One region of the Cohnella boryungensis genome, then DNA from elsewhere that is predicted to be linked to it. Evidence: riboswitches for the same ligand, from Rfam matches in the RefSeq annotation. Region 1 holds a riboswitch; each other region holds the start of a gene.
The links. A riboswitch is a leader RNA that binds a small molecule or an ion and turns the genes downstream of it on or off. The one in region 1 is predicted to bind cyclic di-GMP.
Positions count from the first base shown of each region.

Region 2: linked by a shared signal. The riboswitch ahead of ACFO1S_RS09340 (flagellar assembly protein A) and the one ahead of ACFO1S_RS04545 (transglutaminase-like domain-containing protein) in region 1 are both predicted to bind cyclic di-GMP.
Region 3: linked by a shared signal. The riboswitch ahead of ACFO1S_RS12400 (PilZ domain-containing protein) and the one ahead of ACFO1S_RS04545 (transglutaminase-like domain-containing protein) in region 1 are both predicted to bind cyclic di-GMP.

Region 1 is NZ_JBHSED010000005.1:10,032-14,201, reverse strand. It holds gene ACFO1S_RS04555 (polysaccharide deacetylase family protein) at 1-83, opposite strand, end outside; gene ACFO1S_RS04550 (class D sortase) at 379-1,038, shown strand; gene ACFO1S_RS04545 (transglutaminase-like domain-containing protein) at 1,112-1,927, opposite strand; cyclic di-GMP riboswitch class I at 1,941-2,026, opposite strand; cyclic di-GMP riboswitch class I at 2,059-2,143, opposite strand; gene ACFO1S_RS04540 (SpaA isopeptide-forming pilin-related protein) at 2,244-4,170, opposite strand, start outside.
Region 2 is NZ_JBHSED010000013.1:346,662-350,831, forward strand. It holds gene ACFO1S_RS09335 (HD-GYP domain-containing protein) at 1-638, opposite strand, end outside; gene ACFO1S_RS09340 (flagellar assembly protein A) at 723-2,561, opposite strand; cyclic di-GMP riboswitch class I at 2,637-2,723, opposite strand; gene ACFO1S_RS09345 (branched-chain amino acid aminotransferase) at 2,883-3,950, opposite strand; gene ACFO1S_RS09350 (LysR family transcriptional regulator) at 4,080-4,170, shown strand, end outside.
Region 3 is NZ_JBHSED010000020.1:23,270-27,439, forward strand. It holds gene uptA (undecaprenyl phosphate transporter UptA) at 1-40, opposite strand, end outside; gene ACFO1S_RS12385 (cupredoxin domain-containing protein) at 212-661, shown strand; gene ACFO1S_RS12390 (dehydrogenase) at 728-1,033, shown strand; gene ACFO1S_RS12395 (hypothetical protein) at 1,111-1,473, opposite strand; gene ACFO1S_RS12400 (PilZ domain-containing protein) at 1,602-2,300, opposite strand; cyclic di-GMP riboswitch class I at 2,403-2,489, opposite strand; gene ACFO1S_RS12405 (histidine kinase N-terminal 7TM domain-containing diguanylate cyclase) at 2,578-4,170, opposite strand, start outside.

The DNA.
Region 1 (4,170 bases):
CCGCAGCCCGTAAGCATAGTCAATGATAGGCACACAACGATGCTCTTTCGGCAATATTTGCGAACGATTGACGATATTCTCATGAGAAAAAATACCCCTTTTCCAAAAAGCCAATCAAGATAATACAAAAGACCCATTAAACTAGTCTATGGGAACTATAGTTGAGTATATCGGTTCTGATCCAATATAACTATAGGTCTGAAACAAAAATAGTTTAACAAGACGCGCTGAACAAATTCTGTACAGCCGCCACGCATTATTTCTTACAAAGCCTATGTATAGTTTTTGTTCAGCTGCTACGAGTATTATTTCATGGATGAACCTCCCTGCATAGAAATACGTATATGGTAAATTATTGAAATGATACGGAGGAATAAAATGAAATTCAAAATCTTTGCCTATGTGTTAATTGTCGCAGGCGTTATTCTGCTTGCGTTCCCTTCAGTTCGTGAATATATTTACGATCGGGAGCAGCAGCAGCTTCTCGATTCTCTGGAGCAAAGCCCTGAACGGGCAGCCAAACAAACAAAAATACGCTCGGAGTACGACCGGCTCTCGGCTGTCTTCGACGGTAGCGCGGCAGGACAAGCGGCCGTCGCGAACGTTCCTGCGAATGCGGAAGAAGAGGAGACCGTCGACGAAGGCGCCATCGCCATTATTCAGATCGACAAGATCGATCTGAAGCTGCCCGTGCTGGAGGGCGCTACGATGCAGAATATGAAAGTCGGCGCCGGTCATCTCAAGGAAACGGCCGCGATCGGCGAAGTCGGCAATTCGGCCATCGCCGCACACAGGGCACGCACTACAGGCCGTCTCTTCAATCGTCTAAACGAAATGGAAATCGGAGATCGAATCGACATTCGGCTTAAAGACGGCAAAGCCGCTTATACCGTAACGGAAATCAAGGTCGTGGAGCCGACTGATCTTTCCGTATTGGAAAGCGACGGAAAGGATGCCATGCTTACGTTAATTACTTGCGAGCCGCTAGTTAACCCCACCCACAGATTGATCGTTCATGCCGTCAAAACCGAAGAATAGCTCATCTTTCATGAAACAAAAAGCCGGGATCAGAAAACGATCCCGGCTTTATTATTGCTATCATCCTAGCAGATTAATAGTATTTGATTGCATCATAATCGCTCGATTTTTTCTCGAAAGTTATTTTTTTGTTCCCTTTGGCGAGTCCTGCATCTACCGTCGTATCGACGATGACCCATTTGCCGTCCAGATAAATTTCGTTCCAAGCGTGATATTCGTCAACCAGCTTGCTGTTTCCCATGGCCAGCTTGGCTGGAATGCCGGAGCTGCGCAGCATTGCCGCATATAGCGTAGCATATCCGTAACAAATTGCTTTTCCCGATTTGAGCGTCGCGTCAATATCCGGTACATAATCTGAGGTTACGGTTCGTGCCAGCTCCTTGTCGTAACGAACGCTTTCGACGATGTAATTGTAGATGAGCTTAGCCTTCTGTTCATCCGATTCAATGCCGCGCGTTAATTCCTTCGCCTTGGCCTGGGCCTTGTCAGCGTCCTGCCAGTCGAGATTGAGCACTGAATTGAGGTAGACATCGGTAACCTTCGCTACCTTCACGGCGACTTTCTCCGAAAGAATGGCCCGATACTTATTGCCGCTGACATTCTCCAAGACGGCAATTTCGTATTCCCCGTCTCCCATCTGAGTAGGCAACCAGAACGTCCGTCCAGCCTGGTTCGGAGTCAAGGTGTATGTATAGCTTGCAGAGCCTTTTGTTACCTTGGCTTTCACGATTGCATCCGTCTTGCCCAACCGAATGCCGATCGAGCCTTTCTCTACAGCCGATTTATCGAGCTCAGCGCTCGTCTTTCCCGCATTCGCGGATGCCAGTGTTGGTAGTGCGGCCAGTAAAACCATCGCGGCCAATAACATTCTGCCTGTTTTTCTCAACATCGGGAAAACCCCTTTCGGTAGCTGGCTGCCATCTTCCGAGGAAGAAAAGGCCCTTTAGCTTTGCGTCCCTGCCTTTCAGCAGGTTTGCCGTTATCGTGAAGCTTTCGTATAAAACAAAAAAAGCCTAGACTTTCGGTAGCTGGCTGCCATCCTTCAAGAAGGGAAGGCCCTCTAGCTTTGCGTCCCTGCCTTTCGACAGGTTTGCCATTTATCGAGCTTGCTTTTCTATTAAAAGAATACCCCAAAAAGGCTCAAAATGCAAGGAAAAACCTGCCGAATCTCGGCAGGTTTCATAGATTTTTCTCTCTAATTTGGTTTATTTTTTGGAAGGAAACAATCTCTTGCGGTTGAGGAAGACGATCCCCAAGAGTACGAGACCTACGCCTGAAAGCTGCAGAGGCAGCGGGCTGTCTTCGCCTGTCTTAGGCAAGGTTTTGGCAGGAGATTTGCCGTCCGTGTCGACACCGCCGCGCGGCACGTCCTCGACATCGATCTCCACCAAGATTTCCTCTTCATTGCCGTCTTTGTCGATCACTTTAATTGTGAAGGAATCCTTGCCCTTATAGCCTTTGTCTGGCGTATAAGTCCACTTTCCGTCAGGCGTGACGGTTACTTTCCCATGCTCCGGCTGTTTGACAACCGTTGTTTTTCCGCCTTCCGGCACATCGACTTCGCCTTTAACCGGAGTGTCGATTGGCGTTTTTTCTTCAATTTCCTTGGACGGCGTTGGACTTGGCGTCGGCTCTGGGCTCGGCGTCGGTTCCGGACTTGATGTCGGTTCCGGGCTCGGCGTCGGCTCTGGGCTCGGCGTCGGTGTCGGTGTCGGTTCCGGGCTCGGAGATGGGCTCGGAGATGGTCCTGGTCCCGGATCTACCGGACCCGGAGTTCCACCGCCAGATATTCTGACGTTTGTTTTCTCAACGAGAACAGTTGTGGTTTGAGTTTTCTTAATCTCAAACTCAACCGGCGTCTTATCTAAATGGTAGCCGTTCGGCGCAAAGGTTTCGACCAACCGATACTTATTGACCGGCAGGTCCGGAAGGAACAGCTCGCCGTTCGCATCGGTCGTTAGCATGGACACATCGATGCCCGTTACAACTTCGTATACGAAGTTCATATTCGTATCCAGTTGCGTGGTTTGTGCTCTCAGCTCGAAGATCGCGCCTGGAAGAGCCAGTGTTTTGTTGTCATTGTACTTCGTTAATTTTACTGAGCGATCATTTTCCTTGTTCTCAATGATCACCATCGTTGTAGGCTGGTGAACGGAGACTTCCGTTTCGGCTTTCTCGATCACGTAGCCGTCCGCTTTTGTCTCTACCAACGTGTAGAGGCCGTAAGGCAGGTTTGTAAATTCGATGACGCCGTTGACATCCGTCGTTCCTTGATCGATCACAGCGTTCGTAGAATCACGAAGCTCGAATTCGATCCCGGACAATAGCGTGTTATGATCCTTGGCATCGACCTTGGTGAGAACCAGCTTGCCGCCGGTGCCCTGAACGTTTGTCTTGTTCAGCTTGACGATCTCAGTTTGGTTGGCCACAATCGTAAACGGAATCGGCGTTGCGTCCAATTCATAGAAGGTCGGAGCAGCCGTCTCGACCAAGGTATAATTGCCTGCCGGAAGATCGCCTTTCGCGATTCTACCGTCATCCCCCGTCGTCAGCACGTCAACGACATGATTACCGGAATCACGTAGCTCGAACGTCGCTCCCTTTAATTTTTTCGCTGCATTGGCAGCGTCCACCTTAACCAGCTCGAAGCCTTGGCGAATGACTTTGTTCACAATATTGAACGATACTGCAGGGTCCTGAAACAGAATGCTTTTGCCTGTTCCCGTCCCGTAATCCGGATCGATCAAGTATCCGCTTGGCGCCGACACTTCTTTAAGCTTGTAAGGCAATCCGCTCGTATTTTTGTTATAACGATAGTTTCTAGATGTTTCCGCTTCTCCGTTTGCATCGGTAACCAGCGTCTCTAGAAGGGTCGTCCCGCTCGAATTGTAGAGCTCAAATTTAACGCCGGCCAGCGGCTGATTCAAATCGTCCGTCTTGACGATCTTCAATTTCCCGCTACCGGTGGATGCTCCGCCACCAGCGCCAGCCAATACAACTTCAACGCCTTGCTGGTTGCCGCTGCCGATGACCGAAGAGGAATGTCCTGCAAACTCTACCTTGTTTTTGATCCGATCGCCACTATCGGCATTAATAAACGATTTGTACTCCAGAATGTAAGCCGTTTTAACA
Region 2 (4,170 bases), on a different contig from region 1:
TGGTCCGCCTTCAGACCGAACGGATAACCGCTGCCGTCCTCGCGCTCATGATGCTGAAGCGCCACGTAGGCATGGCGTTCGGGCAAGCCCTCCGAGTTTTTCAGAATCTCGAAGCCGTGAAGCGTGTGCTCCTTCACGATGGCGAACTCCTCCTCCGTCAACCTCCCCGGCTTGTTGAGAATCGCGCCGGGAATTCGCGATTTTCCGATATCGTGAAGGAAGCCCGCCGTCATCAGCTCCAGCGTTTGCTTGTCGTTCAGGCCCCGCGCTTTGCCGATCAGCTTGGACAGCAGAGCTACAGCGATGCTGTGCCGATAGACATACTCGTCGTGAACCTCGAGATAGAAGAGAATCTGATTCAAATTCGGATGATTGCTCATGAACAGAATGACGGGAATGATCTTGCTCTGCACATCCTCATACGGAATTCGATCCGTTTGCTTGGCGAACATGAACAGCTCCCGAACCTCCCGGATGGTCGATTCCACAAGATGGACAAGCGAAACCGGTTCAACATCCTGATCGGACAACGCTACCCCTTGCCGATTCAGCAATTGAACCTCCTTATCCGTCAGCACCCGCATGATCGGAACGATCAGAGTTCCCTGGTCGTTATATATATTTTTGTTAACTCGCATTCCTATGTACGATTTCTGTCGCGAAAGCGGCATGTCCACCCCACCAAGCACTGTTCGTTATGCGAAATTTGTTCTCTCGGCCTTCTATTCATTCCTCTTGAGCATCTGAATGTCGAAGGTGGTTTGATCGATGGGCTCGAATATATCCTTGCAGTATTTTCCGATGCACACTCTGCCCGAGTACATCTTCGTTACCTGAATCTTACGCTTGGCCTTAAGGATGGAGTTCGCCCCCGTCTGCCCGCCAATGATTTTCGCTTGAATGCTGTCCCCGGCTTCCAGACGGGAGCCTCTGCAGATCGAATGGCTTGAGTGAAACACGATGTTCCGGGCCGAGAACAGCTCGCACAGCAGCACCCCGTCGCGATGAACCACGATGTCACCGTTCGACTTCAGCTGGCTGTTCTGGCTTTGGCTGATACTGATCTCCACGTTCTCCTCCTGCATTCTCGCCACCTCTTTATGGGTATCCTGCAGCAAGGCGAGAAAGCTCTGCACGTACTCATAGGTGGCCGATTCTATCAGTTGGGTAGGCTGCGAGAATATAAGCGACAATTCCTTAAGCCTCTCGTATTCCGCCTGCTTGATGTGCTGAATGTTGGAGATTACGACATGAAGCTCTTTAATGGCCGGAACGATCTCTTTCATCTTCGTTTCCAGAAGAAGCTGGACGATCTGCCCATAGCGTACGCTCTGTCTCTTGGCCTCCAAGGCTTGCTCCAGCATTCTGGAAGCGGACAGCAGCTTCTCGATGTAGTCGCACAGCAGCTTCGACGTATGATAGAGCCGATTGAACAGTACGCCGAAATAGCCGGAATACAGCTTGCTGGCAATGGCGTTGCCCCTTACGTTGATGCTTCCGGTAGCCGTTATCGTCGAATTATAGACATTGCCGTACACATAGACGTTGCCCAGCGATTCGATGATCATATTATCCGTAACGTCGCCGTAAACGAGCACGTCTCCCGAGAAGACGATGTTCCCGGTCGCAATGTCCACATTGCCGGAAATGACGTAAGCGGTCGACACGTCGAAGGTTTTGATTTTGCCGCCGGTCACTCTCGGCCTTCCTTGCGCTTTGGCGATGACGACTCCGTCAGGCGTCAGCTCCACATTCGGCTTTCCCATGATGAAGATGTCCTTCGGCGGAGTAGGCAGCGACAGATTGCCGAGCACATCGTAGCCTGCGGTGCCTTCCTGCATCGGAATTTTTCGCGCCATGACCTCGCCCTTCTGGACCGTGGGAATACGCAGATGGTTACGATAATCGATCGAGCCCTCAACCTCGAAAAACTCGCTCGTCACCTGCTGAGGAAAGTAAATCTCCAGGCGGGCATCCTGGCCCTCCACCGGCTCCTTGCCGCTGGCTACGACAATCGGTTTGTATGTCGGCTCCAGCAGCTCCTGCTGGATGGCGGCGAACTCGATTCTCGCTTTAATCGACATCGCTTCCAGCTTGGACACGACATCCGCTAGCTGCACTGTCTTCAGCACCAGATTCTCGTCATCCTGCGCCCTAACGATTACCCGCTGAGCGGGTCCCGCATCCACGAGCGTAGTCGCATAGCGCTCTCTCGCATGCACGAGCAAGTAAGCGAACAGCTTGTCCTCGCTGATCGTAATCTCAAACAAAGGCTGCTCCTCGACCTTCCAGGTTACCCGATCGGTCGCCTTCACCGGAGATTCCCAAAGCACTTCCTCATCGTTGACATACAGCTTAACCGGGCTCATCGGGTAGATAATGGCGTATTCTCCGCCCCCCGTCGGGTCTTGAACCGAAATCTGCTGATTGCGAATGCGAATGGATCCGTCCTGCTTGAGAGGCGGATCTGCGGGCTCTTCCTCCGAAGAATCGTCGTCGCGATCAATGTTCAATTGATGAATCAACGTACGCAGCTCTGACTCGGTTATCTGTTTCTTCAAAATCTACACCTCTCGAAAAGCAAGCTGGGACCAATAAAAAAGACACCCTCCGAATGGAAGATGCCTAACGCCCCATTCGGTAGCTTGGCGACCATAGAACTTCAGTTCCTTAGGCCCATAGCTTTGCGTCCCTTTCTTTCAAAAGGTTTGCCTTTTCGTGCATGCGTCTCGTTGTTGTGTCAATCAAATTGTTTATTTATATAGTCAACCATGTCTTTATGCATAAACGATCCGATTTAATTATAAGACTATGGTCTTACTTTTATCAAGAAGTTTATCGATAAATGTCATTTCCTCCGCGATCGGCTCGAATGAACGATTCTACAGCTTAAGCAGCCAGCCGAACGGATCCTCGACGGCCCCGCGTTGAACCCCCGTCACGAAGCCGTACAGCTTCGCGGCCAGCGGCCCTGTCTGTCCGCCGTTCAGGATAAGTCTCTCGCCCTGCCAATTCAACTCGCCGACAGGCGAGATGACCGCGGCCGTTCCTGTGCCGAAGGCTTCCTCCAGCGTGCCGTTGCGGTAGGCTTCGACAAGCTCGTCGATCGAGATGGCTCTCTCTTCCACCTCAATGTTCCAGTATTTCAATAATTGAATGACCGAGTCGCGCGTCACGCCGTCCAGAATGCTGCCGCTTAACGCCGGCGTCACGACCTTGTCCGCGAGCTTGAAGAAGACGTTCATGCTGCCGACTTCTTCTATATACTTGCGATGAACCCCGTCCAGCCAGAGCACCTGGGAATAGCCCTTGTCGGACGCTTCCTCCTGCGCCTTAAGTCCCGAAGCGTAATTGCCGCCCGTCTTGGCGTTGCCCACCCCTCCGGGAACGGCCCGCACATATTGGGGCTCCACATAAATGCTGACCGGATTAATCCCCTCGCGGTAATATGCGCCCACCGGAGACATAATGATCATAAACAAGTATTTCTCCGAGGGAGAAACCCCGAGCGCGGCCTGGGTCGAGATCACAAAAGGCCGAATGTACAGAGACGTTCCTTCCTCTGTCGGTATCCACGATTCGTCGATGGTTACGAGCTGCTTCAACGCTTCCAGGGCCAATCCCTCGTCTATAGCCGGGATGCTCAGGCGGTCGTTAGAGCGATTGAGCCTTTGCAGATTCTTGAAGGGACGGAAGAGAGCCACCTTGCCCTCGGCATCCTTATACGCCTTCATCCCTTCGAATACCGTCTGTCCGTAATGGAACACTTTAGCGGCCGGGTCCAGCGAGATCGGCTGATACGGAACGATTCTGGCGTCGTGCCATCCCTCTCCGTCATCGTACTCCACGATAAACATATGGTCGGTAAAATACTTGCCGAAGCCCAGCTGGGAGAAATCCGGCTTCTGCTTAAGAGCGCTCGTCCGCTCGATCGAGATGGAATAACTCATTTCAACATCTTCTCCTTTAATAATAGCCCGCTGTGTATATAGTTGAATGATACCAAAGCGTTAAGTATATTGATAATATCTGTTTTGTCGGTTATCTATACCTTTTAGGTATAAGAGGAGGGTGCAAACATGGATATGCGACAGCTGCGTTATTTCTTGGCCATCGCCAGCGAAGGGCAGATTACACGCGCCGCAAAGCAGCTCAACATGGAGCAGCCCC
Region 3 (4,170 bases), on a different contig from region 1:
TCAGAAGCTGCCCCAGCCACTCGTGCAATGTATCCATCATCGTATGTAACCCGCCTTCTCCCCCTTGATAAACCGTCTTCATTCTAGCACAATTTCACGGCTTTCTTCCAGTTATACGAACTTCCCGCAAAATCGTTGCAGGCTTGTCATGACCGGACGGGCCCCGGCATAGACTGCGATAGGTGGACAAAGTTGAAGAGGAGCGAACGTGATGAATAAAATCGTGATCCTGAACCGCAAAAAAATTCAGTTGTACGCAGTAATTGCAGCAGTAGTGATCCTTGCCGGCGCTTATATCGGCTGGCAGCAGACGAAGCCGGCCACGGCGCCGATCGGCGAGAACGCGCAGGTGTTCCATCTCGTGACCGGAGAATTCACGGCAACCTCCGACAGCGGCAAAAAGCTGGAAACGTATCTCTTCTCTCCGGGCACCGTCGTGGCCAAGAAGGGCGTACCCGTTGAGCTGAGAATTTCGGGTATCAACGGGCAATCCCATCCTTTCGTCATCGAGGGGCTTAACATCAGCGGCACTATCAACAAAGGCAAAACGACGGTCGTCCGGTTTACTCCCGAACAAGCCGGCATCTATTCTATCGTCTGTCAGACGCATGCCGATCCGAAGTCCGGAGGCCCGATGGTCGGATATCTCGTCGTTCAATAAATAAGGTGACCTCTTTCTTTTCCTGTGCATAAGGTGGGAAAAGAAAGGCAGGTGAAGCCTTTGAAGATGTTTCAGGAAAAGCATTCCTCCGCCCTGCCGACGCCTCGCAGCATCCGCAGAACGTGCTCCAACGAGCTCTATCGCACCCTCAAGAGGCTGAAGCGCCACGTTCCCGCAGCTCTCGTTCGGCAAGCCGAGGAACTTTACTACAAGCGGGTAATCGGCCATCTGATCTGGATCGCGGAAAACCGAAGCAATCGCAAGCTGCTCGCCGATTGGTGGGATCAGGAAATCTGCGGCGACATCGCCGAGCTGTGGGGCGTCGACCGGGATCGGCTGTCCAAAGCTTTTCGCGACGCCTTCGGGGGCTGATCGCCATACCGACAAAGAAGGGAAAGGCGCCGCATGCGGTGCCTTTCCCTTCTTTCAACGTCTTGTATGTCGGGAACTCAGCCAATAATCGCGAACGTCTGCACGCCCGCAGGAATGGTGCGCGTGCGGAACAGCACGCCATTGAAGTTGAATACTCTAATCGTAAACGTGGCGTTCGTCAGCGTGCGGATATTGTTGAATCGAACGACTCCGAAACGATCAAAGCTGGCCGTGCTGACCAGAACGCCGCCCCGCGAGAGGCGGGCGAAAAATCCCGTCGTATCGAACGGCACGCCGTTGTTCTGAACCCAAACGACGGTCAATCGGCTAAAGGTGGGTCCGCTAATAATCCGCCTGCTCCTGGAAGAAAGCTTGATCCGCTTCAGAACGCGGGAACGCTTCGAGTCTCCTTTGGGTGGCGGAGGATACAGGATTGCCATCCATTCATCACTCCTTTGCCGCTTTTGCTCCAGTGTATGCGGCATTCGAGCTTGACTCTCCGGACAGCTTCCCAGCGCTTCGCCCAACTTTGTGCTCGGCCGGTCTGCTGATGATCGGGCAGTGCCGGCTATGTACGTTTCTTGCCTATGCTTTGACGCGTCTTCGCGTTCTTCTGAACCTGCTGACGCAGGATCAAGGCGCGGAGCGGACGCAGCATCTCGGGTTCGAGCACGTGCATTTTGGCCCCGCAATGGAGGAGATTATCCTGACGCTCGCGCCGGACAATCTCCAGCTCGCATTCGAACGCAAATCCGATCTCCACTCTGGCCGTCAGCCTTGATTTGTTCATAAAGTGCGGGGCTTCCGGCCCGGAGAAGCTGAGCCCTGAGATGCTGATATCATGAACGGCGAGGCTGACGGAGTCTCCGAGCGGCATCTCTTCCCCCGCCGCGTTCAATATTCTCACGATCTCGGCGCTGCCCTCGATGTCGACCCGGGGATGCTCGCGCCTCTCCTTAAAGCGCTTATGCATGTCAGGCGGCTGGAGAACCGCGATCGCTCCCTCGTATTTGGCGAAGACGATCGAAGACATCGGTTGGATGCCCGCCGGGGAATACACCGTCAGCTTGACGGGCTCTCCCAGCTCGAACTGGTCAAATTCATGCAGCTCTACCTCGAACAGCTCGCCTTCCACATGGGTCATGACGCCGGTAGTAACGAAGTTTTTTCCTTCTACGACGGTTCGGCAGTGCAGCAGCACGTTTAATGGCAGCAAATCCTTTTCCAGATCGGATAATCCGGTATTGTTGTCGCCTGCTTGAGACATTTCCGCCACAACCACCTTTCGTTCTGCTTGATCCTGATACCAAAAAACAGGCACATCCCGATAGGGACAGCCTGTTTCGCCTGATTCATCCATGTAGGGACAACCGGCAGCCAGGCTGTCATCGTCCTGTGGACATTAGACCCTGTAGCTTTGCGTCCCTGCTTTTCAGCAAGTTTGCCCTTGCCTCGATCACATTGTCTGTTGCGTCGATTGTACCATATTTCGACAAGGGACGTAACTTCTTTTTTGGCCGGACAGCCCCTACCCTCCCCGTTCGTTATAGGGCCATCACGACGCGGTTGCGTCCTTCGTTCTTCGCTTTATACAGGGCGGAATCCGCGCTGGAGAACACCTCGCGCAAGTATTCCTTCGGATCGTTGAACCGCAAATCCTCGCTAGATTCGGACAGAACCCCCATGCTGATCGTCACATGAACCTTCTCCGAACCCGCATCTACGCGATTCTCCCCCACGGCCTGCATGATTTTTTCTGCAAGCAGCTCGGATTGCTCGCGATTGGTATGAGGCAAATATACCGTAAACTCCTCGCCCCCATAGCGCGCCAGAATGTCCGTCCTGCGCAGCATCGAACGAACGATGTTGGCCGTGCTGCGAATGACCTCGTCCCCGACGAGATGACCGTATTTGTCGTTGATTTGCTTAAAATGATCGATATCGAACAGGAAGATGGAGAATGGAATCTGATATCTCATATTCAGCAGCACTTCATGCTCCAGCTGCTGCATCAGGTACCGGCGGTTGAAGCATCCGGTCAGCCCATCCGTGACGGCCATTTGCTCCAGCTTCTGGTTGACCCGGAACAGCTCCTCCTGAATCGTGATCAGCTCCAGGTTCCGCTCGTGCAGCGCCTCGTTCTTGCGATTCATCTCCACGACCAGCTTGCGAAGCTCGCTGACGTCATGAAACGTAATAATGCGGCCGAGCAAGGTTTTTCGATTGTCCAGCACCGGCGAGATTTGAATCGAAATATGCCGGCCGACGGGGTCCTGCATGGAGAACTCCATTTGCATTTTCTCTTGCGGATGATTGTTGTAGCGATATAGAAACTCGTAGACCTCGCCCCTCACCTGAAGCGGAGCCAGAAATCTCTCCATCTCGAACGTTTCCCCCTGCACAACCTGCACCAGCGGAGAAGCGCCGCGGTTCACTTCGAGCACCTTGTCGTTCTCGTCCACCACGATGACGCCGGTCGTCATATGATCGATGATATCCCTTTGGGCGAGACTGAGAATGTCCAGCATGCCATAGCGATAGATGGCGATGACGAAGCAGAGATCGGACAGCAGAATGCCGAGCGCCAGCATTCCGGGGATCACGGGCAGCCATTCCGTAAGCAGCACGTTCACCATCACATCGAGCAGGCCGAATCCCGTCAGCACGAACATGCCGATTAAAGCGGTTGCAAGTTGCTTGCGCAAGTTAATGGAACTGACCGTTTTCAGCGCATGGAACATGTTCATCAGCGCCACGAACAGGTAAGCGAATTGGACGAGCACGAGCAGCCAGAACAACGGCCCGTATACCCGCTCAACGTAATTGTCCCCGACGGGGGTCATGAATAGTCCGTCGGGGTTCCACAATGCCGCCACTACGCAAAGCGCCGCAGGAACGATATAAGCGAATACTCGAAGGCCCTTCAACTGCAGCGACCTGTTCGTCAGGAAGAAGACGAAGAAAAGCCATCCCGGTCCGAGCATCCCCATAGCCACGAACGACAGGTTGATCAAAAACAATTGAACGTCGGGGAAGTCCGTAAGCTTTACCGAAAATTGCCCGAGCGGCCACAGCATCATAATAAAGTGAAAGGCCAAATAAACCTTGTGAGTCGTCGTAATTCTATTCATTGCGAT